DNA from 2 places in the Stenotrophomonas sp. S41 genome. Region 2 is predicted to be linked to the other one. Evidence: predicted binding sites of a transcription regulator. Region 2 holds the regulator's gene; the other holds the start of a gene.

Region 1 (13,928 bases), on a different contig from region 2:
TGCGCGCCTGTCCGCGCTGCACGACGAGCGCGACCGCATCGATGCCGAGATCGCCCGCGTCGGCGCCGGCCGCGTGGTCGCCCTCGATGGCAAGCGCGCGCTGGAGCGCACCCGCCAGATCATCGGCCTGGCCGACGAACTGACCGAGGACTTCCGCCGCGTGCGCGATGACTTCGAGCAGCTCAACCGCGATTTCCGCGAACGCATCATCGACGACGAAGGCGAGCGCGGCGACGTGCTGTCGCAGTTGTTCGAAGGCGTCGACGTCATCGGCGAAAGCGATGCCGGCCGCAGCTTCCAGGCGTTCTGGCGCCTGCTCAACGATGCCGAACAGAGCGCCCAGCTCGACGCCGCGCTGGAGGCCGTGCTCGCGCGCGGCTTCGCCCGTCGCCTGGACCGCAACGAACGCAACTTTCTGCGCGGCTTCACCAGCACCATGCTGGAACGCGGCGGCCAGGTGCACGACGTGCTGCAGAACTTCGCGCGCAGCCTGCGCGGCTTCGTGCAGAGCCGTGGCTACCTGGAACAGCGCCGCCTCAACCAGCTGCTGAAACAGGCGCAGTCCGAAGCCTTGGCCCTGCGCGATGATTTCCCCGCCCAGCGCAGCATCGGCCGCGACCTGCAGCTGACCACCAGCCGCCTGCGTTCGTGGTCGCAGTGGAAGCTGCACGACCCGCGCAGCGCGCAGGTCGATGGCAACGTCGAATACAACGATGCAGCCGCCATCAGCCTGGAAAGCGTGGGCGACCTGGTGGCCTCGTCGGAAATCGACTTCCGTACCCTGCGCCGCGACCTGCACGAACTGCTGGACGCACAGCCGCGCCTGAGCATCGCCGAAGCCTTGGCCCAGCGCGAAGCGCCGCAGGGCCTGGGCAGCGTCATCGGCTATCTGTCGCTGGGCACGCGCTTCGGCAACGTGGTCGCCGGCGAGCAGGAGCTTGCGCAATGGCGCGGCGGCGACGGCCAGGTGCGCCGCGCACGTATTCCGCTGGTTTGGTTCACCCAGGAGAGACGCCATGAGCTGGCATGAAGATCCCATCGAAGCAGCGGCGCCCGACCTGGTCGAAGACGCCTACGAGGCCGAACCGGCACCGGTTGCCGCACAGCCGCGTCGTGGCAACGACGTCTATTACATGGGCGATACCGGCCGCCTGCCGCTGGATGCGCGCCGCGCGCTGTGCCAGCTGCTGATCGGCCCCAGCATCGACCAGCTGCGCCACGCCAAGCTGTGGCCGGCGCTGATCCGCAGCGAAGCCGCGATCCGCTCGGCACTGGCCGACCTGTTCCTGGAACTGGTGCTGGACCGTGACAGCGGCGTGGCGTTCACCCGCCAGGCCGATACCGAAGACGTCGACGCGCCGGTGCTGCTGCGCACCTCGCCGCTGACCTTCATCGATTCGGTGCTGCTGCTGTACCTGCGCCAGCAGCTGGCCGAGGCCGATGCGCGCGGCAACCGCGCCGTCGTCGCCGATGCCGAGATGGCCGAAGCGCTGGCGATCTACGAGAAGAACCTGTCCACCGACCGCGCCGGCTTCAACCGCCGCGTCGCCTCGGCCGTGCAGAAGATGAAGGACAACCACATCCTGACCCGCCTCGGCGGCCAGGAAGACCGCCACGAAGTCTCGCCGGCGCTGAAGCTGATGTTTTCCGCCGAAGACGTGTCCCAGCTTTCGGCGGTGTACCGCCAGCTGCGCGAAACCCCGGCTGCAGAAGCCTGAGAGACCCGAGCACCGCATGGCCATTTCCAAGCACACTCCCGCCCTGTTCAATGAAGGCCTGCCGGACCCGCGCCTGCAGCAGTTCCGCATGCGCCGCCTGCAGGTGCACAACTGGGGCACCTTCAACGGCCTGACCGAAGTGCCGATCGCCGAGCGCGGCTTCCTGTTCGTCGGCCGTTCCGGCTCGGGCAAGTCGACCCTGCTCGATGCGATGTCCGCGCTGCTGACGCCGCCAGCCATCGTCGACTTCAACGCCGCCGCGCGTGAAGCCGAGCGCAGTGGCCGCGACCGCAACCTGGTCTCCTACGTGCGTGGCGCGTGGGCCGACCAGCAGGACAGCGGCACCGGCGAAATCGCCACCCAGTACCTGCGCAAGGGCGCGACCTGGACCGCACTGGTGCTGGAATACCGCGCCGGCGATGGCCGCGTGGTGTGCCTGGTGCGACTGCTGTGGATCTCCGGCAACGGCACTTCGGCCGGCGACGTGCGCAAGCACTACATGATCGCCGAGCGCCCGTTCGATATCGCCAAGGACCTCGGTGGCTTCGACCTGGACCTGCGCAAGCTGAAGCAGAAGCTGGCCGACATCCACCACTTCGATACGTTCTCCGGCTACGCCGAGCGCTTCCGCCACCTGCTGGGCATCGACAACGAGATGGCGCTGCGCCTGCTGCACAAGACGCAGTCGGCGAAGAACCTGGGCGACCTCAACGTCTTCCTGCGCGACTTCATGCTGGACACGCCGCGCACCTTCGATGCCGCCGAGCGCCTGGTCAGTGATTTCGCCGAACTCGACGGTGCGCACCAGGCGGTGGTCACCGCGCGCCGCCAGGTGGAAACCCTGCTGCCGGCGCGCGCGCACTACACCGAACTGAAGCACATGCATCGCCAGCGCGGCGATGACGAGACCCTCAAGCTGGGCATCGACAGCTTCCGCGAAAGCCGCCGCCAGCTGCTGATCGAAGCGCGCCTGCGCGAGATGGACGTGCGCGACCGCGGCCTGCTGGGCGAAGAAGCCCAGCGCCGTGCGGCGCTGGACAACCACACCGAGCGCCTGGCCGAGCTGGAACTGCAGCGCCGCCAGCAGGGCGGTGAGCGCATCGAGGAACTGGAACGCGAGCAGGGCCGCGCCGAAGCCGAGCGCGACCGCCGCCTGGCCAAGCAGGCGCAGGCCCGCGAGGCCGCGCGCCACCTGCAGGCCGAACTGCCGGAAGACGCGCACGGGTTCTCCGAACTGGTCGAGCGCGCACAGAACGAACTGCAGGACCGCCAGCGTGCTTCGGCGGCGCTGGACGATGCGATCAGCGAACGGCTGGGCGGCAAGCGCGATGACGAACGTCGCTTCGGCGAAGTGCGTGGCGAACTGGAAGCGATGCAGCGCACGCCGTCCAGCATTCCCGCACCGATGCAGAAGCTGCGCGCACGCCTGGCCGAGGAAACCGGCATTTCCGAAGCCTCGCTGCCCTTCGTCGGCGAACTGATCCAGGTCCGCACCGAGGAGCAGAACTGGCAGGGCGCCATCGAGCGCGTGCTGGGCGGCTTCGCGCAGTCGCTGCTGGTGGACGACAAGCACTACAACGAAGTGGCCGACTGGGTGAACCGCACCCACCTCGGCATGCGTTTCACCTACTACCGCGTGCGCCGCAACGACGATGCGTTCGCCCGCGAACCGTCCGCGCGTTCGCTGCTGCACAAGCTGGAACTGCGTGACCACGCCTTCGAAGGCTGGCTGCGCCGCGAGCTGGGCAAGCGCTTCGACTACGAATGCGTCGATGCCAAGCAGCTGCGCAACGTCGACCGCGGCATCACCCGCGAAGGCCAGGTCAAGCATCCGGGCGACCGCTTCGAGAAGGATGACCGCAGCGCGGTGAACGACCGTCGCCGCTGGATCCTCGGCTTCAACAACCGCGACAAGCTCGTCGTGTTCGAGCGCGAAGCGCAGGAACTGGCCAAGCGCATCGCCAGCTGCGATACCGATATCGCCAGCCTGCGCGGCCAGCGTGACCGCGACAACGAACGCCGCCTGGCCTGCCACGAACTGATCGGCATCCAGTGGAACGAGATCGACGTGGTCGCGCCGCAGCAGCGCCTGGCCGATATCGAAGCCACCCTGCGCGACCTGCGCGAAGGCAACGCCGACCTGGCCCGCCTGGCCAAGCAGATCGACGCCGTGCGCGCCGATATCGAGCAGGCCCGCCGGACCTATGAAGACACCCGCGTCGAGCGCGGCCAGCTGGTGCGCGAACGCGACCGCCTGGACCGTGCCCGCCAGCAGAGCCGCGCCCTGGTGCTGCCGGCGCTGGCCGAAGACCAGGAAGCGGGCCTGGCCGAGCGCCTGCAGGAGCAGGGGCCGCTCAGCCTGGAAACGCTGGAAGCGCACATGCGCCAGGTCAGTAACGCGCTGAACGAACAGCTGTCGTCCTCGCAGCAGGACGTCAATCGTGTCGAGAACCTGCTGCTGGGCTGCTTCCGCCGCTTCATCCAGCAGTGGCCGGAAGAATCGGGCGACTTCACCGTATCGGTGGCCTCGGCCGAGGATTTCCTCGCCCGCCTGGAACGCCTGGAACGCGATGGCCTGCCGCAGCATGAAGAGCGCTTCTTCGACCTGCTGCAGAACCAGAGCAAGAACAACCTGCTGGCCCTGCAGCGCCACAGTGCCGAGGCCCGCAAGTCGATCGGCCAGCGCCTGGACGAGGTCAACGCCAGCCTGGAACAGGTGCCGTTCAACCGCGGCACCCTGCTGACCATCGAGCTGAGCGACCGCCGCCTGCCGGAAGTGGGTGAGTTCCACCTGCAGCTGCGCGAGGTGTTGTCGCAGCAGCAGACCGAACAGCGCGAGCTGGCCGAATCGCAGTTCACCGTGCTGCGCCAGCTGGTCAACCGCCTCGGTTCGCAGGAAGGCGAGGACAAGCGCTGGCGCGAGCTGGTGCTGGACGTGCGCATGCACGTCGAGTTCATCGGCGTGGAGCTGGATGCGGAAACGCGCCAGCAGGTCGAGATCTACCGCAGCGGCGCCGGCAAGTCCGGTGGCCAGCGGCAGAAGCTGGCCACCACCTGCCTGGCCGCGGCGCTGCGCTACCAGCTCGGTGGCGCCGACAGCCAGCTGCCCAGCTATGCCGCCGTCGTGCTCGACGAAGCCTTCGACAAGGCCGACAACGAGTTCACCGCGCTGGCGATGAACATCTTCGACAACTTCGGCTTCCAGATGGTGGTCGCCACCCCGCTGAAGTCGGTGATGACGCTGGAGCCGTTCATCGGCGGCGCCTGCTTCGTCGAGATCAGCGGCCGCCACGATTCGGGCGTCCTGCTCATCGAGTACGACGAAGAAGGCAAGCGCCTGAAGCTGCCCGAGCGCAGCCGCCAGCAGGCCAACGAACCGGAAGAAGCCGAGGCCTGACCGCCTCGGCCGGCACTGCCGCGACCAGCAATCCCCTGTAGAGCCGAGCCATGCTCGGCTGCTCTGCGCGACCAGCAACAGCGTGCCAACCAAGGTTGGCACCTACCAGAAGCCGCTCTGCTCTTGCTCCCAGCTTCCGCGCTCGCGCAGAGGCCGGGCAGCGGTTGGGTGAGGGCGCATGGCAGGACCGCGAGCGCCATGGATGGCGCTCACGAGCCCCCATGGATGGGTTCACGGCGTGTCCTGCCATGCGCCCTCATCCGATCGCCCACATAGGAGTGAGGCGCCAGCGACGCGGTGGATCACGCCCCGCGGAACGTATCCCACGCCATCCGCGCGATCAGCACCACCACCAGCCCCACGAACAGCTTGCGGATGAACGGCGTGCCGCCCTTCAGCGCCAGCCGCGTGCCCACCACCGAGCCGAAGATGTTGGCCGCCGCCATCGGCAGCGCGAACAGCCACAGGATGTTGCCGGTGGGGATGAAGAACGAGATCGCCGCCACGTTCGTCGCCAGGTTCACTACCTTCGACGCCGCCGAGGCGCGCAGGAAATCCAGGCCGAAGAAGCGTACGAACAGGAAGATCAGGAAGCTGCCGGTTCCCGGCCCGAAGAAGCCGTCGTAGAAGCCGATCGCCGCGCCGATGGCCAGGGCGATCGCCAGCTCGCGGCGACCGATCTCCTGCGGCCGGTGCAGTGCACCGAAATCCTTCTTCCACAGCGTGTAGCCCAGCATCGCCACCAGCAGCACCAGAACCAGCGGGCGCACCGCCTCCTTGGGCAGCAGGCTGACCGCGGTGGCACCAGCGAAGGAGAAGATGAAGGCAGTGCCGGCGGCGAACAGCACCGGTTTCCACGGGAAGCGCACGTTGCGCGCATAGCGCCAGGCGGCCGCGCCGGTGCCGAACATCGAACTGAACTTGTTGGTGCCGAACAGCATCGCCGGCGTCTGCTGCGGCAGCACCGTGAACAGGCCCGGCAGCTGCACCAGCCCGCCGCCGCCCACCGCCGCATCGACCAGGCCGGCGATGAAGGCAATCACCACCAACCACCACAACTCAGGGGGAACCAGTTCCAGCACGGCGATCGACACTTGGATGGGGGGCGACAGCATACGCCTATCGCCGATGGATGCTGGCCGCGTCCCGCGCGACAATACCGGCATGACCCGCACACCCGCCGATCCCTGTCCCTGCGGCCTGCCCGCCGACTACGCCGCCTGCTGCGGCCGTTACCACGCTGGCGAGGCCGCCCCGGATGCCGAGCGCCTGATGCGTTCGCGCTACAGCGCCTACGTACGGCAGCTGGCCGACTACCTGCGCCAGACCTGGCACCCGGATACGCGCCCGGCCGAACTTTCGCTGGACGAGGCACCAGGCCAGCGCACCCAGTGGCTGGGCCTGACCGTGAACGATCACACCGTCACCGGCCCCGACAGCGCCGAAGTGCGCTTCACCGCCCGCTACCGCATCGGCGGTGGCAGCGCGGTGCGGATGACCGAGCACAGCCGCTTCCTGCGCATCGACGGCCGCTGGTACTACCTCGACGCGGTCTGAGCCTCGGCGCCGCCGCGCACCGCCAGCACGCGCTGGCCGCCGTGCGCGCAGACCCGGTTGCGGCCTTCTTCCTTGGCCGCATACAGCGCCTGGTCGGCGGCCTTGACCACCCCGGCCGGGCGCGCATCGATGCGGCTGTCGGCCAGGCCGATACTCACCGTCACCTGCACCACCTGGCCGCTGCCGCCGCGGCCGCGCTGCTGCTGCCCGGCCGCGTCGTCACGGCTGCGCGTGCTGCGGTCACGCAGTTGCATGCGGCTGTCCTCGATGCTCTGCCGCAGCGCTTCCACCGCATCCACGCAGGCCGGTGCCGCGCGGTCCAGGAACACCACCGCGAACTCCTCGCCGCCATAGCGGAACGCGCGGCCGCCATCGCCCACCCGCGCCAGCCGCGAGGCCACCAGCTTCAGCACGTCATCGCCGGTGTCGTGGCCGTGGGTGTCGTTGAACTTCTTGAAGTGGTCCACGTCCACCATCGCGATGCTGTAGGTGCCCGCGGCACGCTGCAGGGTTTCGTTGAAGGCGCGCCGCCCCGGCAGTCCGGTCAGCTCATCGCGGAACGCCATGTGGAAGGATTCCTGCAGGGTGGCGCCCAGCATCAGCAGCAGTGCGGCCACGCTCAGCGCCGGCAGCAGCGCCGGCTGCAGGAAGATGCGCGGCAGCATCCACCACAGGCACAGCAGCGCCAGCAGCATCGCGGTGTGCAGGGGGCGCGGCCGCCGCCAGGCCTGCCAGCCCAGCGCAGCGGTCGCCGCCAGGAACAGCAGGGCCGGCAGCTGCGCCAGCGCGTTCCAGTCGCTCGGAATCCAGGCGAAGTGCCGGTTTGACAGCAGGTCATGCATGCCCTGCGGCTGCTGCGCGGCCAGCAGGATGAAGATCGCCAGCAGGGTGCCGCTGCCGATCCCGCGCAGCAGCAGGTCCTGGCGGCGCCGGCCACGCTCGGGCCACAGCGCATGCACGGCAAACAGCAGCGGCAGCCAGGTGGATACCGCATGGAAGCGCAGCGGCGTCAGCGGGCTGACGTAGCCCAGCCGCAGGTAGTGGGCCAGGTCCGGGTGCAGCACCGTGAACACGGCCGCCACCAGCAGCAGCAGGCACAGCGTGCGCACCTGGTTGTACATCAGCGCCAGCCCCGCGCCCAGGCAGGCCAGCAGCCAGGGCAGCACGCGCTGGCCGGCGCGGCCCACATCCTCGTTGCCCAGGGTGGCCCACAGCACCAGTGCGACCAGCAGGGCGGGCAGCACGAACAGGTAATGCGCAGGCTGGCGGAGCGGATGATCGGACAAGCGGTAATTCCAGCGCGGTCACTACACGGCCGCAGCACTGCCGTTAGCGGCGTTGGCGCAGGGTTCTTGAATGGGCACGATGTGAATGCGCTGACCCCACGCGATGACATCGCGCTCACCCGTGGCAGCCGAAGCTGGGCCCATGGACAGCGCAACCCTCGCCGTCGCTGCCCCGCAGCGTGAACTCGCCAGCCACTTCGCCCACGTGCGTGGACGCAGCCAGCAACTGGCCGCACCGCTCAGCGCCGAAGACGCGATGCTGCAGAGCATGGACGATGCCAGCCCGGCCAAATGGCACCTGGCCCACACCACCTGGTTCTTCGAGCGCTTCGTGCTGGCCAGCGTACGTGGCCACCAGCCGTGGGATCCGGCCTGGGATTTCCTGTTCAACAGTTACTACAAGAGCCTCGGCCCGGCCCATGCCCGCCCACGCCGTGGCCTGCTGTCGCGGCCCTCGCTGCAGCAGGTGCGCGACTATCGCCGGCACGTCGATGAGCAGGTGCTGGCGCGCCTGGCCGATGGCGATCTCGGTGAAGAGGCGCTGCAGCACCTGCAGCTGGGCCTGCAGCACGAACAGCAGCACCAGGAACTGCTGCTGACCGACATCAAGCACGCGCTGTGGTGCAACCCGCTGCAGCCGCCCTATCGCGAAGACCTCGCGGCGGTCACCAGCGCGGCCAGCGCACAGGGCTGGGTTGCACGGGAAGAAAGCATCGTCAGCGTCGGCGCAGCGCGCTGGCCGCAGCACGCGCCCTTCGCCTACGACAACGAATCGCCGCCGCACCGCGTACTTGTTCCCGCACACGCGATCGCCGAGCGCCCGCTCAGCAACGGCGAGTACCGCGCCTTCGTCGATGCCGGCGGCTACCGCGATCCGCGCTGGTGGCTCAGCGAAGGCTGGGCCCTGTGCGAGGCCGAGGGCTGGCAGCACCCGCTGTACTGGCACGACGACCTGCAGCGCGAGTACACCCTCGGCGGCTGGCGCGCGCTCGATCCACATGCGCCGGTCTGCCACCTCAGCTATTACGAAGCCGACGCCTGCGCGCGTTGGCATGAGGCACGGCTGCCGACCGAATTCGAATGGGAAGCGGTCGCCGCCACGCAGCCGCCCAGCGGCCACTTCGCCGACGACGACCAGCTGCATCCCCATGCAGGGCAGGGCACGGGCCTGCGCCAGCTGTTCGGCGATGTCTGGGAATGGACCTCCAGCGCCTATGGCGCCTACCCCGGCTTCCAGCCCTTCGGCGGCAACCTGGGCGAATACAACGGCAAATTCATGTGTGGCCAGTGGGTGTTGCGCGGCGGCAGCTGCGCCACCCCGCGCGGCCACGTCCGCAGCAGTTACCGCAACTTCTTCAATCCACCGGCGCGCTGGCAGTTCTCCGGCGTGCGCCTGGCGAGGGATCTTCCATGAGTACCGTGCAGGACGCGCTGCAGGCGCTGACCGACCTCACCCCCGGCCGCCAGCAGATCATGGCCGACGCCGTGGCCGGCCTTTCGTGCGCCGCGCGCCAGCTGCCGTCCAAGTATTTCTACGACGCGCGTGGCTCGCGCCTGTTCGAGCAGATCACTCACACCCGCGAGTACTACCCCACGCGCACCGAACTGGCACTGCTCGACAGGGTGCTGCCGGAAATCGCCAGCGCCGTCGGCGCGCATGCCCACGTGGTCGAACTGGGCAGTGGCAGCGGCCGCAAGACCGCGCTGCTGCTGGCCGCCCTGCACGATCCGGTGGCCTACACCCCCATCGAGATCTCGCGCGCCGCGCTGCTGTCCAGCATCGACCACCTCGCCCCGGCGCTGCCGAAGGTGGAGATGCTGCCGGTCTGCGCCGACTTCACCCGCCCGGTGCAGGTCCCCGAACCGGAACGCCAGGCGGCGCGGCGCCTGTTGTTCTTCCCCGGTTCCACCCTGGGCAACTTCGCCGGCGAAGAGGCCATCGCCCTGCTGCGCGCGATGCGCCAGACCATGGGCGGTGACGGCCTGGCGCTGGTCGGCATCGACCTGCACAAGGACCCGGCGCTGATCGAGGCCGCCTACAACGATGCCGACGGCATCACCGCCGCGTTCACCCTCAATCTGCTGGCCCGCCTCAACCGCGAGGTCGGCAGCGATTTCGATCTTGACGGCTTCCGCCACCAGGCCCGCTACAGCACCGCGCGCCTGCGCATCGAAACCGACCTGGTCAGCCAGCGCGAGCAGGACGTGCACCTGGACGGTCAGACCTTCCACTTCCAGGCCGGCGAACCGATCCGGGTCGAGTACAGCCACAAGTACACCGATGCCAGCTTCAACCACCTGCTGCAGCAGGCCGGGCTGGAAACCATCGCCCACTGGAATGCGTCCGATCCGGCGTACGGCCTGCGCCTGCTGCGCGCCTCCGCTGCGCATCGGTAGCGCCGGGCCATGCCTGGCGCCTGCCAGACCGTCTGCCCGCGCTAACATGGCCCCAGCACCGGCAACACGGAGGACGCCATGCCCTTGATGACCACGCTCGGCCTGGCCGCCGCGCTGGCCGCGCCGTTGACGGCGCCACCGACACCCGCCGCTGATCCGGCCTTCGCCCGCTGCATGACGCAGCTGCAGGCCACGGCCGGCAAGCAGGGCATTGCCGCGGATCGCTTCGCTGCCATCACCGCCGGCCTGCAGCCCGACCCCAGCGTGCTGCCGCTGCTGGATGCGCAGCCGGAATTCACCACGCCGATCTGGGATTACCTGGCCGCCCTGGTCGATCGCCCGCGGGTGGACGATGGCCGCGCCATGTTGCTGCAGCATCGCGATCTGTTGCAGCGGGTATCGGCGCAGTACGGCGTCGATCCGGCCACCATCGTCGCCGTATGGGGCGTGGAGAGCGATTATGGCCGCGTGTTCGGCAAGCGTCCGCTGCTGCAGTCGCTGGCCACGCTGTCCTGTGCCGGCCGTCGCCAGCCCTTCTTCCGTGGCGAACTGCTGGCGCTCATCAAGCTGATCGAGCAGGGCGACCTGCAGGCGCAGGGACTCACCGGTTCCTGGGCCGGCGCCTTCGGCCACACCCAGTTCATGCCCAGCACCTATGCGCGCATTGCCGTCGACGGTGATGGCGATGGCCGCCGCGATCTGGTGGCCAGCATTCCCGACGCACTCGCCTCCACCGCCAACTATCTCAAGCGCGCCGGTTGGCGCAGCGGCGAGCCGTGGGGCATGGAGGTACGCATTCCCGAGGGCTTCAAGACGGCGCAGGCCGGGCGCACCCAGCGTCGCGCGCTGGCCGACTGGCGCGCACTGGGCATCACCGGCCTGGATGGCAGCGCCCCCGCGCCGCAGGGCCTGCCGGCCGATGCCCGCGCGGCCCTGCTGCTGCCGGCCGGTGCCAAGGGCCCGGCGTTGCTGGTTTTCCGCAACTACGATGCGATCTACAGCTACAACGCCGCCGAAAGCTACGCGCTGGCCATCGCCACCCTCGCCGATCGCCTGCGCGGCGGCAACGGCCTGGCGACCGCCTGGCCCACCGATGATCCCGGCCTCGGCCGCGACGAGCGCCGCCAGCTGCAGACCCTGCTGCTGGCCCGTGGCCACGATATCGGCAGTGCCGATGGCATGATCGGCAATGCCAGCCGGCGCGCGATCCAGGTCGAGCAGCGCCGCCTGGGCTGGGCCGACGCCGATGGCCGCCCCGGCCAGCGCATCCTGCGCGCGCTGCAGGCCGAACCGCGCACGCCGGCCGCGCCCACCCGTTTCAGTCTTCCCGCCAACTACAGTGCCGTGCAGTCGCCGGCCTTACGGAGTCGATCCACCGTGCAACAGATACAGGGTGTCAGCAGCGGCCAGTTCCAGGGACTTGATGCCTGGCTGGTGGAAACCCCCGAAGCCACCGCCGCCATCAGTGTGTTCGGCGGCCAGCTCCTGTCCTTCGTGCCCAAGGGCCAGCCCGACGTGATGTGGCTTTCGCCCACGCGTGCCGAGCTGCCAACCCCCATCCGTGGCGGCAGCCCGGTGTGCTGGCCGTACTTTGGCCGCCAGGGCCAGGGCAATGACGTGCCGGCGCACGGCTTCGTCCGCACCCTGCCGTGGGAACTGCAGCAGGCGCGCCGCCTCGACGATGGCAGCATCGAGCTGACCCTGGCGCCGCCGGCGCTGCAGGATCTCGGCCTGCGCCTGACCATGACCGTGCGCGTGGGCCGCGAGCTGCGCCAGCAGCTGGTCACCGAGAACACCGGCAGCGCACCGGCCACCTTCACCCAGGCCCTGCACAACTACTTCCGCGTGGGCGATGCCACCCGCGTGGAAGTGGACGGCGTGGATGGGGTGACCTACCAGGACAAGTACGAGAACTACGCCCAGACCCGCCGCCAGCAGGGGCCGTGGTCGCTGCGCGACCCGCGCGACCCCGGCCGCAGCGACCGCATCTACAGCCCGGCCGGCGGCCGCTACGTGCTGCGCGACCCGGTGCTCAAGCGCCGCATCGAACTGCGTACCGAAGGCAGCCGCGCGCTGGTGGCCTGGAACCCCGGCGCTGAAGCGGCGGCGAAGATGGCCGACGTCGGCGATGGCTGGCGCGAGTACGTCTGCCTGGAGGCTGCAAACGCCGGTCCGGATGTCGTGACCGTGGCCCCGGGCGGCCGCCACGTGCTGGTGCAGGTGCTGTCCAGCCAGCCCCAGCCCTGAGCGGGGCCCCGTTACAGACAAGGAGCGATGCATGCAGGACGCACAGTGGTTCTACGCCAACAGCAGCCAGCGCGAGGGGCCGGTCGACCTGGCCGGTCTGCGGCAGCTGCAGGCCGAGGGCAGGGTAGGGGCCGCCACCCTGCTCTGGTGCGAGGGCATGCCGACCTGGCGCCCGCTGGCCGAACTCGAGACGGTGCCCCAGACGGCCGACGCCGCCGCTCCGGCGGTTGTCGTCGACCGTGGGATCGATGACCCCTACCGCGCGCCCGACACGGCGCCGACGCTGCTGGCGGGCCCCGCGCAGGACAGCCAGCCGCTGGAAGGCGACATGGCGCTGTACGCCGCAGTGGTCGGCCGCAACTTCGCCCTGTACCGGCGGCGCTGGCGGCTGGACCAGGGCGTGCCCCATGCGTCCGGCACCTGGCACTGGCCCGCGTTCCTGTTCGGTCTGCCGTGGATGATGTACCGGCGCATGTACCGTGTGGCGATGCTGTGGATCGCCGTGCTGGTGGTCAGCAGCGTCGCCGAAGCCCTGCTCGGCGTGCCGGAGGCCTTCTCGTCCATCTCAAGCCTGGCGCTGGGTGTCACCGCCGGTGTGTTCGCCAACCACTGGTACCTGCGGCACTGCCAGCGCCAGATCGCCCAGGCCCGCGCGCTGGTCGGCAGCGACCCGGCCGCGCTGGAGCAGGAGCTGGCCCGGCGTGGTGACGTCAGCTGGCTGGGCCTGGTGCTCAGCCTTGCTGCGATCCTGCTGCTGCTGGTGGGCCTGTCGTTCCTGCCGGCGTCCTACTGAGCCTGCAGCCGTGGGCGCAGCACCAGCAGGCACAGCGAACCGGCCACCAGGCCCCAGAACGCCGAGCCGATGCCGGCCAGTGACACGCCGGAGGCGGTGACCAGGAAGGTGACCAGCGCCGCCTCGCGGTCGCGTTCCACGGCCAGGGCGCTGGCCAGGCTGTTGCCGATGGTGCCGAACAGGGCGATACCGGCCACGCAGGCGACCAGTTCCTTGGGGAAGGCAGCAAACAGCGCCGCCACCGTCGCCCCGAACAGGCCGATCAGGATGTAGAAGGCACCGGCGGCCATGGCCGCGGTGTAGCGGCGCGCGGGGTCCTCATGGGCATCGCGGCCCATGCAGATCGCCGCGGTGATCGCCGCCAGGTTCAGTGCATAGGCGCCGAAGGGGGCCAGCAGCGTATTGACCACGCCGATCCAGCCGATCACCGGCGAGATGGGCGCGCTGTAACCAGAGGCGCGCATTACCGCCACCCCGGGGATGTTCTGCGAGGCCATGGTGACCACGAACAGGGGCAGGGCGATGCCGGCCAC
Region 2 (14,996 bases):
CACCGGCTTGCGGGCCCGCGACGGGGCCGGTGTGGCAACCGAAGTGGGCTTGCGCGCCACCGGGGCTGCGGCAATGGCGCGCGGTGCAGGAGCGCTCAGGCCGGGAGTGGCCAGGCGGAAGCGGGCCACGGCTTCACCCAGCTGCGCGGCCTGGTCTTCCATCGCCCGTGCGGCGGCGGTGGCTTCTTCCACCAGCGCAGCGTTCTGCTGGGTGGTTTCGTCCATCTGCACCACGGTCTGGTTGACCTGCTCGATGCCGGCCGACTGCTCCTGCGAGGCAGCGGAGATCTCGGCCATGATGTCGGTGACGCGCTGCACCGAGGCGACGATCTCGCCCATCGTGCTGCCGGCCTGGTGGACCAAGCTGGAGCCTTCGGCAACCTTGCCGACCGAATCATCGATCAGGCCCTTGATCTCCTTGGCGGCGGCGGCCGAGCGCTGGGCGAGGGTACGCACTTCGCTGGCGACCACGGCGAAGCCGCGACCCTGTTCACCGGCACGCGCCGCTTCCACCGCGGCATTCAGCGCCAGGATGTTGGTCTGGAAGGCGATGCCGTCGATGACGCTGATGATCTCGGCGATCTTCTTCGACGACGCCTCGATGGCCGACATGGTGACGACCACCTGGCCGACCACTTCGCCACCCTGCGAAGCGACGCCGTGTGCGCCGATCGCCAGCTGGTTGGCCTGGCGGGCGTGCTCGGCGTTCTGCTTCACCGTGGAGGTAAGTTCCTCCATCGATGCCGCGGTCTCTTCCAGGTTGGCGGCCTGCTGTTCGGTGCGGCGCGACAGGTCGCTGTTGCCCGAGGCGATCTCGCCGGCGGCCAGGGTGATGCTGCCGGCGCTGGCCTGGATCTGGCCGACGATCTGGGTCAGCTGGGCGACGGTGGTGTTGGCGTCGTCACGCATGCGGGCGAACACGCCATGGAACTGGCCGTCCATGCGTGCGGTCAGGTCGCCTTCGGCGATGGCCTGCAGCAGCTGCGAGAGCTGGCCGAGGTTGCCGTCGGCCACCTGCATCATCGAGTTCAGCTGCTCGATCATCACCTTGAAGTCATGGTCGAAGCGATCGGCATCGCCGCGCTGGCTGAAGTCACCGGCGGCCGCCGCGTTGGCCAGCTGCTGGATCTGGGTGTTGATGGCCAGCAGGCTGGCTTTCGCCGCATCCATGGCTTCGTGCAGGAACGCGCGGGTGCCAGGCAGGCGCTGCGCATCCTGGGTCAGGTTGCCGGCGGCGTACTGGTTCAGCACGTCGAAGGCGGCGCGGATCGAATCGAGGTGCTCGAAGATGACGGTGTTGATGCCGCCGGCCAGCTGGCCGTACACGCCGGGGAAATCCTCTGGGATGCGATGGCTGATGTCCGGGCCGGCATGCATCTCCGCCATCAGCTGGGTCTGCTCGGAGAAGCGGCGCAGCATGGCGGTCATGTCGCTGGTGGCGGTCAGCATGCGGCCGGCTTCGTCCTTGCTGGTGGCCTGGGTGGTGACGCTGAGGTCGCCGCGGGCGACGGCCTGGATGGCGGTCAGTGCCTTGCCGAGCGGAACGGTGACGGCGCGCGAGATGACCACGGCCAGTGCAGCGGCGACCAGCGACAGCAGCACGATGGTGCCGACGATGGCGATCATGCTGTTGCGGTGGGTGGCGTTGGCGGCGTCGATCTTGGCCTGCATCTGCGTGCCGAGGAAGGCGCTCAGTGCCTTCAGTTCCTCGAAGGCCTTGCGGCGCGCCGGGCGCGACTGCTCATCGGAGACCTGCTGGGCCAGCACGCCGTCGCCGGCATCGGCGGCCGCGCGCAGCTTCGCATTGGCGTTGAAGTAGGCGTCGACACCGGCCTTCACCGGCTGGTACAGGGCGCGTTCCTTGTCGCCGGTCGGCAGCGCAGCATAGGCGGCAAGTTCCTTGCGCACGATGTCGGCGCTGTCGTCCATGCGCTTGTTGTAGTCGGCCACCTTTTCCGGCTGGTCGAGCATGGTCAGCAGCGCCAGCTCGTAGGTGCGGAATTCACCCAGCTGCGAACGCACTTCGCCCAGGTGCTGCACCGAGGGAATGTCGTTGCTGGCCATCGCACCCAGCTGGGCGTTGGCCTCGCTGAGACGGACCAGGGCGAACAGGCCCAGGACCAGGGTCATCAGCGTCGTCAGGGTGAAGCCCACGGCCAGCTTGCGGGCGATGGGCAGATCATGGAACCACTTCATGCAGGGTGCTCCGGGTGGGCAGGTGGCCGGCGCACGGGCGCGGGCCGGGGGAATGCAGAGGGAAACGGTCGGGCCGGTGGGGGTTCGGTGACTGCCGTCAAAGCCAGATAGCGGCGTGGTTTGCACGGACTTTATGGATGGATGTCACATTCGTGTGCGTAGGGTGAAACGGTGCGAAAGCCTTGTGGGACGGGCGCTTTCACTTCGTTGGTTGGTTGCAGTGGAAACTGCCTTCACGACGGAGATCACAGTGCGTGATGCGGGCGTGGGGTCAGAGCCCTTTGCTGTGCAAAGGGATCCGACCCCCGAGGGGCGCGGCTGCGCGCAAACAAAAACCGCCGCCCCTGCGGGCGGCGGTTCGGGTACAGCGCGGTGCGGTGGCTCAGGCGGCCTGCGGCACGCGCAGCGAACGCACCAGGCCACCGATGTCGACGATCAGGGCGACACGGCCGTCGCCAAGGATGGTGGCACCGGACACCCCGCCGATGCGGCGGTAGTTGTTCTCGATGTTCTTCACCACCACCTGCTGCTGGCCGACCAGTTCGTCCACTTCCAGGGCGATCTTCTGCCCATCGCCCTCGACCACCACCACCAGCGATTCGCTGTTGGCGCTGCGGGCGCCATAGCCGTAGTACTCGCTCAGCGAGAGGATCGGCAGGTACTCGCCACGCACGCGCAGCACGCGGCCTTCGCCGGCCATGCTGCGGATGTCCTCGGGCTGCGGCTGCAGGGCTTCCAGCACGTAGGCCAGCGGCAGGATCAGGGTTTCACCGGCCACCGCCACGGTCATGCCGTCGAGGATGGCCAGGGTCAGCGGCAGGCGGATCAGCGTGCGCGTACCGCTGCCCAGGCTGCTTTCGATCTGCACTTCGCCACCCAGTGCCTGGATGTTGCGGCGGACCACGTCCATGCCCACGCCACGCCCGGACAGATCGGTCACTGCATCGGCGGTGGAGAAGCCGGGCTGGAAGATCAGGTCCCAGACCTGCGAATCGGTCGGGTTGTCCGGTACGGCCAGGCCGCGTTCGTGTGCTTTGGCCAGGATCTTGTCGCGGTTCAGGCCGCGGCCGTCGTCGCTGACTTCGATGACGATGTGGCCGCCCTGATGCGAAGCGGCCAGGGTGATCGTACCGGTCTCGTCCTTGCCTGCGTCACGACGCACGTCCGGCATTTCCAGGCCATGGTCGATCGAGTTGCGGACCAGATGGACCAGCGGGTCGGCGATCTTCTCGATCAGGCCCTTGTCCAGTTCGGTGCCTTCGCCCACGGTGCGCAGGCGCACCTGCTTGCCGAGGCGGGTCGAGAGGTCGCGGACCAGGCGCGGGAAGCGGCGGAACACCGCATCGACCGGCAGCATGCGCACGCCGATCACCGCTTCCTGCAGGTCGCGGGTGTTGCGTTCAAGCTGGTCCAGGCCGGCGAACAGGCTTTCGGCATGCACCGGGTCCAGTGCGTGCGAGACCTGCTTGAGCATGGCCTGGGTGATGACCAGTTCACCGACCAGGTTGATCAGTGCGTCGACCTTGTCCACGCTGACGCGGATCGAGGTTTCGGCTTCCTGTGCGCCGCCACCACTGGCGGCCGGCGCGGCGGGGGCGGCTGCAGCCACCGGTGCAACGGGGGTGGAAGGGGCAACAACGGGTGCAGCGGGGGCCTGGGTGGCCAGGCTCGGCGGCGCGGCCGGACGGATGTCCAGTTCGCAGTCGTCCAGCACCCAGGCAAAGGTGTCTTCGATCTTGCTGCGCGGCACCTTGCCGACCAGGCCCAGGTCCCACGCCAGGTGGGCCTCGAGCGGGTCGAGCTGGGCGAAGCCGGGCAGGCGCTCCATGCGCGCGGCGACCTGCAGCGAACCCAGGTGTTCCAGTTCGCGGATGATGCGCAGCGGATCGTTGCCGCTCATGAACAGCGACGGCGCCGGGGTGAAGCCGATCTGCCAGGCTTCGGGCGTATCGTCGACCTTGGCTTCGGCAGCGGCCGGAGCGCTGGCGGCCACCTGGCCGGACAGCACCGCTTCCAGGCGCGCCTTCACCTCGGCGACGGCGGCCGGGTCAGCGGCCTGGCCGTGCTCGGCTTCGCGCAGCAGGGCGCGCAGTACGTCCACCGAGGACAGCATCGCGTCCACCGCGGCCGGTTCCAGTGCACGCTTGCCGGCACGCAGCTCATCCAGCAGCGTTTCCAGCACGTGGGTCAGGCCGGCGATCGCATCGAAGCCGAAGGTGCCGGCGCCACCCTTGATGGAGTGGGCGGCGCGGAACACCGAATTGATGATCTCCGCGTCCTGTTGCCCCGATTCCAGGGCCAGCAGGCCGGCCTCCATCGCGTCGAGGCCTTCGCGGCTCTCCTCGAAGAAGGTGGCGTGGAAGCGTTGCAGGTCCATGCTCATGGCAGAGGCAATCCGGAAACGTGGGGTAGGGGCGGTTCAGGGGTGCCGGGCGATCAGCCCAGCACCTTCTGCACGGTGGCGACCAGCTGTTCGGGGTTGAACGGCTTGACCAGCCAGCCGGTGGCACCGGCGGCCTTGCCTTCGGACTTCTTGTCCGCAGCCGACTCGGTGGTCAGCATCAGCATCGGGGTGAACTTGTAGTCCGGCAGCTGGCGCAGCTCGCGGATCAGGCTGATGCCGTCCATGTTCGGCATGTTGACGTCGGTGACCACCGCGTTGAAACGCTGGCCCTTGGCGCGACCGAGCGCGACCGCGCCGTCTTCGGCTTCTTCGACGGCAAAACCGGCCGAGGTGAGGGCGAAGGAAACCATCTGGCGCATCGACGCCGAATCGTCCACCACCAAGATACGTGCGCTCATGCAGCGTTCTCCACAGATTTCAGGTTGTCATGGGGTACGTCCAGGCCCAGGGCCTGGGTGACGCCCAACAGGCGGGCGGCGTCACGGAAGGTTGCAGTGCAACCGTGGAAGCCGGTGCCCAGGCCCGCCTCGCGGCGCGCCTGCACGAACGCACACAGCACCTGCACGCTGGCCGTGTGGATGCGACCGACCTGGCTTGCGTCCAGGGTCAGTTCGCCTGCTTCCACCACAAGGGGCGAAAGGCGGTTCTTGAGCTCGGTGCTGTTCTCGATGCCGAGATCGTCACCCAGTTCGACAGTGCTCATCGTTGCTCCGGACAAACGGTTCCGAGATCCATAACGGCACCCGGCAGGGGTTCTTTAGGGTTGAATCGATTGGCCGCATATCCACGCGGGCGCGTCCAGTAGGTCCACGCCATGCGTGGATGGGACTCAGGCCAACAACCGGGTCGCATCGAGCAGGATCATCGGTCGCTGGCTGATGCGGGCCACGCCGCGGAACAGCTCGTTGGAGATCTGGCAGATGCGGGCGGTATCGGGCGGCTCGATCTGCGAGTCGGTGAGGCTGGCCACGTCCTCGACCGCCGACACGCGCAGGCCGAGGGTTTCACCGTTCTCTTCCAGCACCACGATGCGGGTCTGCGCATCGTCTTCGGCGGTGGCCGCGCCCAGGTGGATGCCCAGGTCCATCACCGGCACCACCTGGCCACGCAGGTTCATGATGCCGAGCATGGCCGGGGCCGTGCCGCGCAGCGGCAGCAGCGGTACGGGCAGCACCACTTCCTGCACCTTCAGCAGTTCCAGTGCATAGGCCTGGGTGCCACAGCGCAGGCGCAGCCAGCGCGAGGTGCGTTCGGCGGCGCGGCGGTTGTGCGGGTTGGCGCCATGCGGCGGCTGGTGGGCCTGCGCCTGCAGTTCCTGCCAGCTGCCGGGGCGGATGCCGGGCGGCGCATCGAGGGCGACGCGCGGCGGCGGTGCGACGGCGGCGCGTGCGACCGGCGCAGGGGCAGGGGCAGGGGCAGGGCGCGGCGCTGCCGGGATGGGGGCTGCGGGCACGACCGGCGCCGGCGGCGGCACAGCCTCGCCTATGGCGGCGGCCTCGAAGGCGGCCTGCAGGGCAGGGCTGTCGGTGTGCGCCAGGCGATGGCTGTCGGCGCTGTCGGTTTCGTAGATCACTTCGTCCGGCAGGTCGTCCCAGGTCGGCTTGGGGGCGTCCGGCCCGGTGGCGGGTTCGGGCGCCGCTGCGCTCGCCGGAAGTGCCCCGGCGCTACCGGTGGTGTCGCCGGTCTCGTAGACCACTTCGGCGGGCAGGTCATCCCAGGTCGGTTCGCGTTCGGGTGCCGCAACGACGGCGGCGGTTTCGGGTGCCGCTGCGCTCGCCGGGCGTGGCCCGGCGCTACCGGGGGTGTCGCCGGTCTCGTAGATGACCTCGGCCGGCAGGTCGTCCCAGGTGGGTTCGCGTTCGGGCGCCGCGACCACGGCGGCTTCGAAGGCGGCTTCCAGCAGGGCGTCGTCCACGGCGGTTGCAACGGCCGTGTCGCCGGTTTCGTAGATGACTTCGGCTGGCAGGTCGTCCCAGGTCGGTTCGCGCTCGGGCGCAGGCGCGGCGGCGACCGGCGCCGGCGGCGCGGCGACGGCGATGGCCTCGCCCAGCAGCTCGTCCAGATAGTCGTCCAGCACGCCGGGGGTGTTCATGCTGCCTGCTCCAGGGCACGCGCGTCTTCGCCGAGGATCCAGTTCAGCGCACGGCGATAGGCCGCCAGGCCGCGGCCCGGGTAGTCCTCGCCCACGCTGGGCAGGGTCAGGCCGGCGGCATTGCTGATGCGGGTGTCGATCGGGATCGCGTCTTCCCACACGCGGGTGCCGTGGCGGTCCTGCATGGTGCGCAGTGATTCGTTGCCGGCGCGGGTGCGGCGGTCGAACAGGGTCGGCAGGATCGAGATCGGCAGCGGACGGCGGCGCGAGCGCTCGACCATCTCGCCAGTGCGCACCATGCCGTCCAGGCCGTGCAGGGCCAGCGGCTCGGCCTGGGTCGGAATGATCAGGCGGTCGGCTGCGGCCAGCGCGTTGATCATCAGCAGGCCGAGGGTCGGCGCGCAGTCCAGCAGGATGTAGTCGTGCTGGCCATGGTGGCGGGCCAGCGCGTTCTGCAGCGCGAGGCCAAGCCCGGGCTGGTTGGCGCTGCGCCGTTCCAGGGTGGCCAGCGAGGCCTGCGCGCAGACGTAGTCCAGGCCGCCGATGCTGCTGGGGTGGCTCAGCGTGGACAGCTCGGCCGGCGGCGCGCCGAACAGTTCCAGCACGCCGGCCGGCGCCGGCTCGACCGGCACGCCGAAGGCGCGGGTGAGCGAGGCGTGCGGGTCCAGGTCGATCAACAGCACGCGGTGGCCCTGTGCGGCCAGGCCGCGACCGAGGGCGAGGGTGGTGGTGGTCTTGCCGACTCCACCCTTCTGGTTGGCGACTGCCCAGATGCGCATCGGGTTACTCCTTCATTGCCGGGGGAACGGCGGCGCCGACGCGGCTGCCAGCCGGCACCGGCAACTGCACCGGTGCGATGGGGGAAACAGGGGCGCCGCGCGGTGCGGCAGCAGCTTCGGTGGTCGCGCCGGCGGCGGCATTGCCGCCACCTGCAGCAGCGTTCAGGCGATCGCCCAGCGGATCGACGGCATGGCTGGTGTCGGCCAGGATGATGACCATCACCCGCCGGTTGCGGTTGCGGCCCTGTGCGCTGTCATTTGCGTCGCGCGGGCGGAACTGGCCGTAGCCGACCATGGCCAGCCGCGAGGGCTGCACGCCCTGGTCGGCGAACAGGTGCACCACGCTGGCGGCGCGACCGGCCGACAATTCCCAGTTGGACGGGAAGGTCGCGGTGGCGATCGGCACGTCGTCGGTGTGGCCTTCCACGCGCACGCTGTTGGGCACATCACGCAGCACCTCGGCCAGGCTGGCCAGGGTCTGTCGTGCGTGCACGTCCAGCGCGGCCGAGCCGGTCGGGAACAGGATGTCGCTGTTGATCTCGACTTCGATCCACAGCTCGGTGCGGCGCACGCTGATCATGCCGCGGTCGATCAGCGGCGACAGCGCGGCGGTCAGGCGGTCGGCGATGCTGTTGAGCTGGCGCTCGGCGCGCGCGATCTGTTCCTGGTTGTGCACCGAGACCGGCATGCGCATCTGCGAGGCCATCGCCGGCAGCAGGGTGGGATCGTGGGTGGGCGTGGGCGCCGACGGACCGATCTTCGTGCCCGACTTGATCACAGAGGGGCTGTCCCAGCCGCCGCCCTGCACCTGCTTGTTGCCCACCTGCACCGGGTTGATGGTGCGCGGCGCACCGCCGAAGGCATCGGTCAGGGCATCGGCCATGATCCGGTACTTGCCCTCGTTGACCGAGGAAATGGCGTACATGACCACGAAGAAGGCGAGCAGCAACGTCATCAGGTCGGCATAGGGGATGGCCCATGCCTCGTGGTTGGCGTGCTCTTCGTGGTGCTTGCGGCGGGCCATGTCAGTGCAGGAAGCCGGTGAGGTTGGTTTCGATGTTGCGCGGGTTCTCGCCCTGGGCGATCGAGATCAGGCCTTCGATGACCATTTCGCGGTCGCGGGTGTTGTGCGCGATCACGCCCTTCAGCTTGGCGGCGATGGGCAGGAACAGCAGGTTCGCCGAGGCGATGCCATAGATGGTGGCGGTGAACGCGGCGGCGATGCCGTGGCCCAGCTTGCTGGGGTCGGCCAGGTTCTTCATCACCGCGATCAGGCCCAGCACGGCGCCGATGATGCCCAGGGTCGGTGCATAGATGCCCATGGCCTCGAAGACCTTGGCCGCGGCCTGGTCCTGGTGTTCCTGGCCGCTCAGTTCGATTTCCAGCATGTGCCGGATCGATTCGGGCTCCACGCCATCGACCAGCAGCTGCAGGCCCTTGCGCAGGAACGGGTCGCGCTGTGCTTCCACCTGCGATTCCAGGCCCAGCAGGCCCTGGCGGCGGGCGATGTTGCTCCACTCGACGATCTGCTTGATCAGTTCGTGGCGGTCGCTGTGCGGCGGGCGCACGACCCAGCGCACGATCTTGAAGGCGTGCTTGAACACCGCAGGCGCGGTGTGCAGCAGGATCGACGCCACGGTGCCGACGATCACGATCACGAAAGCGGCAGGCGACCACAGCGAAGCCAGGCCGGCGCCCTTCAGGATGCTGCCGCCGACCAGCGAGGCCAGGGCGAGAAAGAGTCCAATGAGGCTGAGTCTATCCATGGGTCCGGTATCGGCTTGTGTGAATGGGACTTGAGACACCGGTAGATCGTGTACAGACGGTAGTCACAGTTTTCGGGTCGCGGGGGGGGGGGGGGGGCCCCCCCCCCCGGCCGGGGGGGGGGGGGGCGCGCCGCCCCCCCCCCCGCGGGGGCCCATACCGGGTCGCGCGGGGCCTGGCCCGGCGTGGCTTCAGCGCAGGCCGTCCACGTCCAGGATCAGGGCCATTCGACCATCGCCGATCAAGGTTGCACCGGCGTAACCGCGCAGGCCGCGCAGGGCCTTGGGCAGTGGCTTGATCACCACTTCCTCGCGGCCGCGCACCTGGTCCACGACCAGACCGAAGCGGGCTTCACCAGCCTGCAGCACCACGATGGTCAGCAGGGTGGAGGCGGCCGGCGTCACATCCAGCCACTGGCGCAGGTCGACCAGCGGCAGGGTGTGCGAGCGGCGGTCCAGCACCGCACGGCCATCGAACCAGCCCAGCGAGGTGCGCGGCGCGTGCAGCACTTCCATCACGCGGGCCAGCGGCAGGGCGTAGACATCCTCGCCGGCCTGCACCAGCAGGGTCGGCAGGATGGCCAGGGTGAGCGGCACGCGGATCAGGAAGCGGCTGCCACGGCCCAGTTCGGACTGGATCTGGATCTGCCCGCTCAGTTCGCGGATGCGCGACTGCACCACGTCCATGCCGACGCCGCGGCCGGAAATATCGGTGACCTGCTGCTTGGTCGAGAAGCCGGGAAGGAACACCAGGTGCAGGCATTCCTCGCTGCTCAGGCGGGCGGCGGCTTCCGGATCGATCAGGCCCTTCTCGCGTGCCTTGGCGCGCAGCTTTTCCGGATCGATGCCGGCACCGTCATCCTGCACTTCGATGCTGACGTAGTCGCCTTCCTGCTGCGCCGACAGGCGCACATGGCCCATCCGCGGCTTGCCCTGCGCTTCACGCAGGTCAGGCATTTCCACGCCGTGGTCGATGGCGTTGCGCACCAGGTGCACCAGCGGGTCGGCCAGCGCTTCGACCAGGTTGCGGTCCAGTTCGGTCTCGGCGCCGATCAGCTCCAGGTCCACTTCCTTCTGCAGCGAACGGGCGACGTCGCGGGCCACCTTCGGGAAGCGCGAGAACACCTTGCCGACCGGCTGCATGCGGGTGCGCATGACCGCCGACTGCAGGCGCGCGGTGGCGATGTCCAGCGTCGACACGGCGCGGTCCAGCTCTTCGTCGCGCAGGCGGGTGCGCAGGGTCTTGAGCCGGTTCCGTGACAGCACCAGTTCGCCGATCAGGTTGACGATGGCGTCCAGGCGCTTGGTATCCACGCGCACGGTGTGTTCGGCTTCGGCCACCGGCTTGTTCGCCGCCGGCTTGGCCGCCGCACGCGGCGCAGGTGCCGGTGCCGGCGGGGCCGCGACCGGTACCGCAGCCACCGGCTTGGCGCCGGGCACGGCACCGCCATGCAGCTGGTCGAGCAGGGCTTCGAATTCGTCTTCGCTGATCAGGCCGTCGTCGGCCTTCTTCGGCGGTGCGACCGCGGTCGGGGCATTGCCGCCGTGCAGCTGGTCGAGCAGCGCCTCGAACTCGTCGTCGGTGATCAGGTCGCCGCCGGCAGCGGCCGGTGCGGCCGCCGTGGCGGCGCCCACGGCGGGGCTCGCGCCACCGTGCACGTCGAACTGGGCGATCAGCTCCGGCGGCGCATAGCCGGGCTCAGTGCCGGACGACACCGCGTCGAGCATCGACTGCAGGTAGTCCAGCGACTGCTGGGCGGCATCGAAGTGATGGGCCTGCAGCACGGCCTGGCCGGCACGCGCGGCGCCCAGCGCTTCTTCCGCCGCATGGCACAGCTCGACCATGGCGGTGATGCCGAGGAAGCCGGCGCCGCCCTTCAGCGTGTGGTAGCCACGGAAGACCGCGTTGAGCTGGTCGTTGTCCTGCGGTGCCTGTTCCAGCGACACCAGCTGTTCGCCCAGGCGATCCAGGATTTCCTGGGCCTCGATGATGAAATCGGCAGTGATGTCGTCGGCAACCGCGCTCATGCTTACAGCCCCAGGTCCGACAGCAGGTCGTCGGCGTCGTTCTGCGAGACCGCGTGGCGGTCCAGTCCCTTCAGTGCCGGCCCGGCAAGTTCCGGGTCGGTGCGATGCTGTTCCGGCGGCAGGCCGAGTGCGCCGAAGCCTTCGTGCACGCGGCGGACGATGCCGACCACGCGACGGATGATCTGCCCGGTCAGGTCCTGGTAGCTCTGGGTCAGGGCGATCTCGGTCAGGTTGTGGCGGATGCGCTCAAGCTGCTCATCCTGGCCCGGCTGCAGGCCATCGGCACGCAGCTGTTCGGTCAGGGCGCGGCATTCCTCGGCCAGGTCCAGGGTGCGGTGGGTGGCCTGTTCGGTCATCGCCACCACGTGGTCCAGGCGTGCGCAGGCATCGTCCAGCTCGCCGGCCTCGTCGGGCACGGTCGGCAGTTCGCCCAGGGCCTGGCCCAGCTCGCGGGCCAGCCGCGAAAGGCCGCTCATCATCGGCTGGGTACGCGCGGCCACGAGGCTGTCGATGCGCTGGCGCCAGGCGGTCTCGTCACCCGACTCCAATGCATCCAGGGCCTCCTGCAGGCGCAGGGCGAGGGCGCTTCTGTCGACCTGGGCGTCCATCAGGCGCTCGCTGCCAGGCGTTCGAAGATCTTGCCGAGCTTCTCTTCCAGGGTCTGCGCGGTGAACGGCTTGATGATGTAGCCGTTGACGCCGCTCTGGGCCGCTTCGATGATCTGCTCGCGCTTGGCTTCGGCGGTCACCATCAGCACCGGCAACGTCTTCAGCTTGGCATCGGCGCGGATCGCCTTGAGCAGCTCGATGCCGGTCATCACCGGCATGTTCCAGTCGGTGACCACGAAATCGAACGGCTGGCTCTGCAGCAACGACAGCGCGGCATGCCCGTCCTCGGCTTCGGCGGTGTTGGTGAAGCCCAGATCGCCCAGCAGGTTCTTGACGATGCGACGCATGGTCGAGAAGTCGTCGACGATCAGGATGCGCATGTTCTTGTTCAAAGCAGAGTTCCTTTGTTGTTCACTGCGGGCGGCCGGGGGCAGCCGCCTCGCGCATGTTCATTCTTCGAGGCCGGCGTCGGCCGCCTCGAAAACCTTCAGCCGGCCGCGCAGGCGCAGCACGGCCTGGCCGTGGATCTGGCAGACCCGCGATTCGCTCACGCCGAGCACCGCGCCGATCTCCTTCAGGTTCAGCTCCTGCTCGTAGTAGAGCGAGAGCACCAGCTGTTCGCGCTCGGGCAGGTGGCCGATGGCCTTGCCCAGCTCGCGGCCGAACTCGCCGCGCTCCAGCACCTGCTGCGGGGTCGGGCCGCCCTGGGCAACCGTGTCCAGCTCGCCCTGGTCCTCGATGCGCGATTCCAGGCTCAGCACCTGGCCACGCGAGGCGTCTTCCATCAGGCGCAGGTACTCGGGCAGGGGCATGTCCATCGCCGCGGCCACCTCGGTGGCGCTGGCGGCGCGGCCGCTGCTCTGCTCCAGTCGGCGGATGGTGGCGGCCGCGTCGCGGGCACGGCGGTGCACCGAGCGCGGTACCCAGTCACCACGGCGGATCTCGTCGATCATCGAGCCGCGGATGCGGATCGAGGCGTAGGTCTCGAACGACGCGCCCTGGTCGGCGTCATAGCTGCGCGAGGCTTCGATCAGGCCCATCATGCCGGCCTGGATCAGGTCGTCCACCTCGACGCTGGCCGGCAGGCGTGCCGCCAGGTGGTGGGCGATGCGCCGCACCAGGTCGGAATGCTGGGCGATGACATCGGTCGCGCTGGCGCGCTGGACTTCCTTGTACTGGGCTGCACCTTTCATACGGTCACCCCACGCTGCTTGAGGATGCGTTCGAGGAAGAACTCGACGCCGCCACGCGGTTCGGTCGGCGCCTGCCAGCGGGCGGTGCGGCGGGCGATCTCGGTGATCGCCAGCGCGGCCGGGCTGGACGGGTAGGCCTTGACCACCGGCTGCTGGCGCTGCACCGACAGGCGCAGCCAGTCATCCTGCGGCACGCAGCCCAGGTAGTTCAGCGAGACATCGGCGAGGAACTTCTCGCAGACGCGGGTCAGCTTTTCGTACAGCACGCGGCCCTCGTTGGGGTCGCGCACCATGTTGGCCACCACCTGGATGCGGTCCACGCCACGTTCGCGCGAGAGCACCTTGATCAGCGCGTAGGCGTCGGTGATCGAGGCCGGCTCATCGCAGACCACCACCACGGTGTCCTGCGCGGCCTGGCAGAAGGTCAGCACGCCATCGGTGATGCCGGCGGCGGTGTCCACCACCATGATGTCCAGCTCGCGTTCCAGTTCGGAAAACACGTTGACCAGGCCGACATGCTCGGCCGGGGCCAGTTCGGCCATGTGCCGGCGGCCCGAGGCGGCCGGGACCACCAGCACCCCGTTGGGGCCCTCGATGATCACGTCCTCCAGGCTGCAGCGGCCGGCCACCAGGTCGGCCAGGGTGAACTTCGGGTTCAGGCCGAGGATGACGTCGATGTTGGCCAGGCCCAGGTCGGCGTCCAGCAGCAGGGTGCGTTTGCCCATGCCCGCCAGCGCCACGGCCAGGTTGGCCGACACGTTGGTCTTGCCCACGCCGCCCTTGCCGCCGGTCACCGCGATGGTGCGGACAGGGCCAAGCGGCTCGCTGCGGGTGGCCGACAGCGGGAAGGTATTGGTCAGCTTGGCGTACTCACGCGACGGCATGGTTCAACTCCGGGTTGCAGGGCATATCGGCCGCTCGGCGCAAATCTTCAAGGCGAAGTACAAGATTGGCTGCACTGGCCCGGTGCAGGTCCTCCGGGACGTCCTGGCCATCGGTCACCCAGGTGATCGGCAGGGCGTGGTCGACCGCCACCGACAGGGCGTTGCCGAAGCGGCCGGTCTCGTCCAGCTTGCTCAGCACCAGGCCCTGCAGGTTCGCCGCGCCGAAGCGGCGGACGACCTCGTCCATGTCGCCGAAGCTGGTGTTGGCCGGCAGCACCAGCAGGGTGCGCACCTGGCGTGCGGCGCGCAGCCACTGCAGCTGGGCGGCCAGGGCACGATCGCGCGGGCCGAGGCCGGCGGTGTCGATCAGCACCAGCTTGTAGTCCTGCAGGCGCTCCAGCAGCTGGTCCAGGTCGGTGCCGCTGTTGGCCTCGTGGACGGCGATGCCGAGCTGGCGGCCGTAGCCGTACAGCTGCTCGCGGGCGCCGACGCGCATCGTGTCGGTGGTCACCAGGGCGACGTCACGCGGGGCATGCTTCTCGGCGAAGCGCGAGGCGAGCTTGGCGATGGTGGTGGTCTTGCCGGCACCGGTCGGGCCGACCAGGGCGATCACGCCGCCTTCTTCCAGCGGGTCGACCGGGGCGATCGGCAGCTTGCGCGAGATCAGCCCCAGCATCAGGCCACGGCCGCGGTGGGCCTCGGTCTCCAGCGGGATCTGCATGGCCACGTCGCGCGACAGGCCGGCATCGAAGCCGTACTCGTCCATCAGGTCCAGGGCGGTGGCACGCACCGCGCTGCCGCGCAGGCGCTCATCGGTGAATCGGTTCATCTCGCGCTCGATGACCTGGCGCATGCCGGCCACTTCGTGGCGCAGCTGGCGGATCTCGCCGTCATCGGCAGCGACCATGGTCAGTGCCGGGGCCGGGGCCAGCTGCGGTGCCGGTGCCGGGGTCGGCAGGGCGTCGGCCAGCGGCGCCATATCGTTGGCGGGCATTTCGGCGGCCGGCGCTTCGATGGCGGCGACCACGGCGGTGGCCGATGCGACTGCG

Evidence for each region. The regulator FliA, encoded in region 2, starts transcription of late flagellar genes. The targets are predictions, from matches to a motif close to TAAAGTTTNNCNNNCNNNGGCCGATAA.
Region 1: a site for FliA is predicted at 8,002-8,028, ahead of IAE56_RS17290 (GGDEF domain-containing protein). Genes of this name have one in related genera too.

What each region holds. Positions count from the first base shown of each region.
Region 1 covers NZ_JACVTV010000103.1:1,108-15,035, reverse strand. Annotated here, with positions in the region: gene IAE56_RS17315 (DUF3375 domain-containing protein) at 1-1,030, shown strand, start outside; gene IAE56_RS17310 (DUF4194 domain-containing protein) at 1,017-1,718, shown strand; gene IAE56_RS17305 (SbcC/MukB-like Walker B domain-containing protein) at 1,735-5,115, shown strand; gene IAE56_RS17300 (sulfite exporter TauE/SafE family protein) at 5,418-6,197, opposite strand; gene IAE56_RS17295 (YchJ family protein) at 6,280-6,672, shown strand; gene IAE56_RS17290 (GGDEF domain-containing protein) at 6,654-7,958, opposite strand; gene egtB (ergothioneine biosynthesis protein EgtB) at 8,101-9,372, shown strand; gene egtD (L-histidine N(alpha)-methyltransferase) at 9,369-10,355, shown strand; gene IAE56_RS17275 (lytic murein transglycosylase) at 10,443-12,602, shown strand; gene IAE56_RS17270 (GYF domain-containing protein) at 12,634-13,395, shown strand; gene IAE56_RS17265 (benzoate/H(+) symporter BenE family transporter) at 13,389-13,928, opposite strand, start outside.
Region 2 covers NZ_JACVTV010000017.1:4,864-19,859, forward strand. Annotated here, with positions in the region: gene IAE56_RS05900 (methyl-accepting chemotaxis protein) at 1-2,196, opposite strand, end outside; gene IAE56_RS05905 (chemotaxis protein CheA) at 2,579-4,579, opposite strand; gene IAE56_RS05910 (response regulator) at 4,633-4,998, opposite strand; gene IAE56_RS05915 (STAS domain-containing protein) at 4,995-5,303, opposite strand; gene IAE56_RS05920 (chemotaxis protein CheW) at 5,430-6,692, opposite strand; gene IAE56_RS05925 (ParA family protein) at 6,689-7,471, opposite strand; partial or broken gene motD (flagellar motor protein MotD) at 7,617-8,495, opposite strand; gene IAE56_RS05935 (flagellar motor protein) at 8,497-9,237, opposite strand; gene IAE56_RS05940 (chemotaxis protein CheA) at 9,427-11,262, opposite strand; gene IAE56_RS05945 (protein phosphatase CheZ) at 11,265-11,870, opposite strand; gene cheY (chemotaxis response regulator CheY) at 11,870-12,262, opposite strand; gene IAE56_RS05955 (RNA polymerase sigma factor FliA) at 12,320-13,063, opposite strand; gene IAE56_RS05960 (MinD/ParA family protein) at 13,060-13,947, opposite strand; gene flhF (flagellar biosynthesis protein FlhF) at 13,934-14,996, opposite strand, start outside.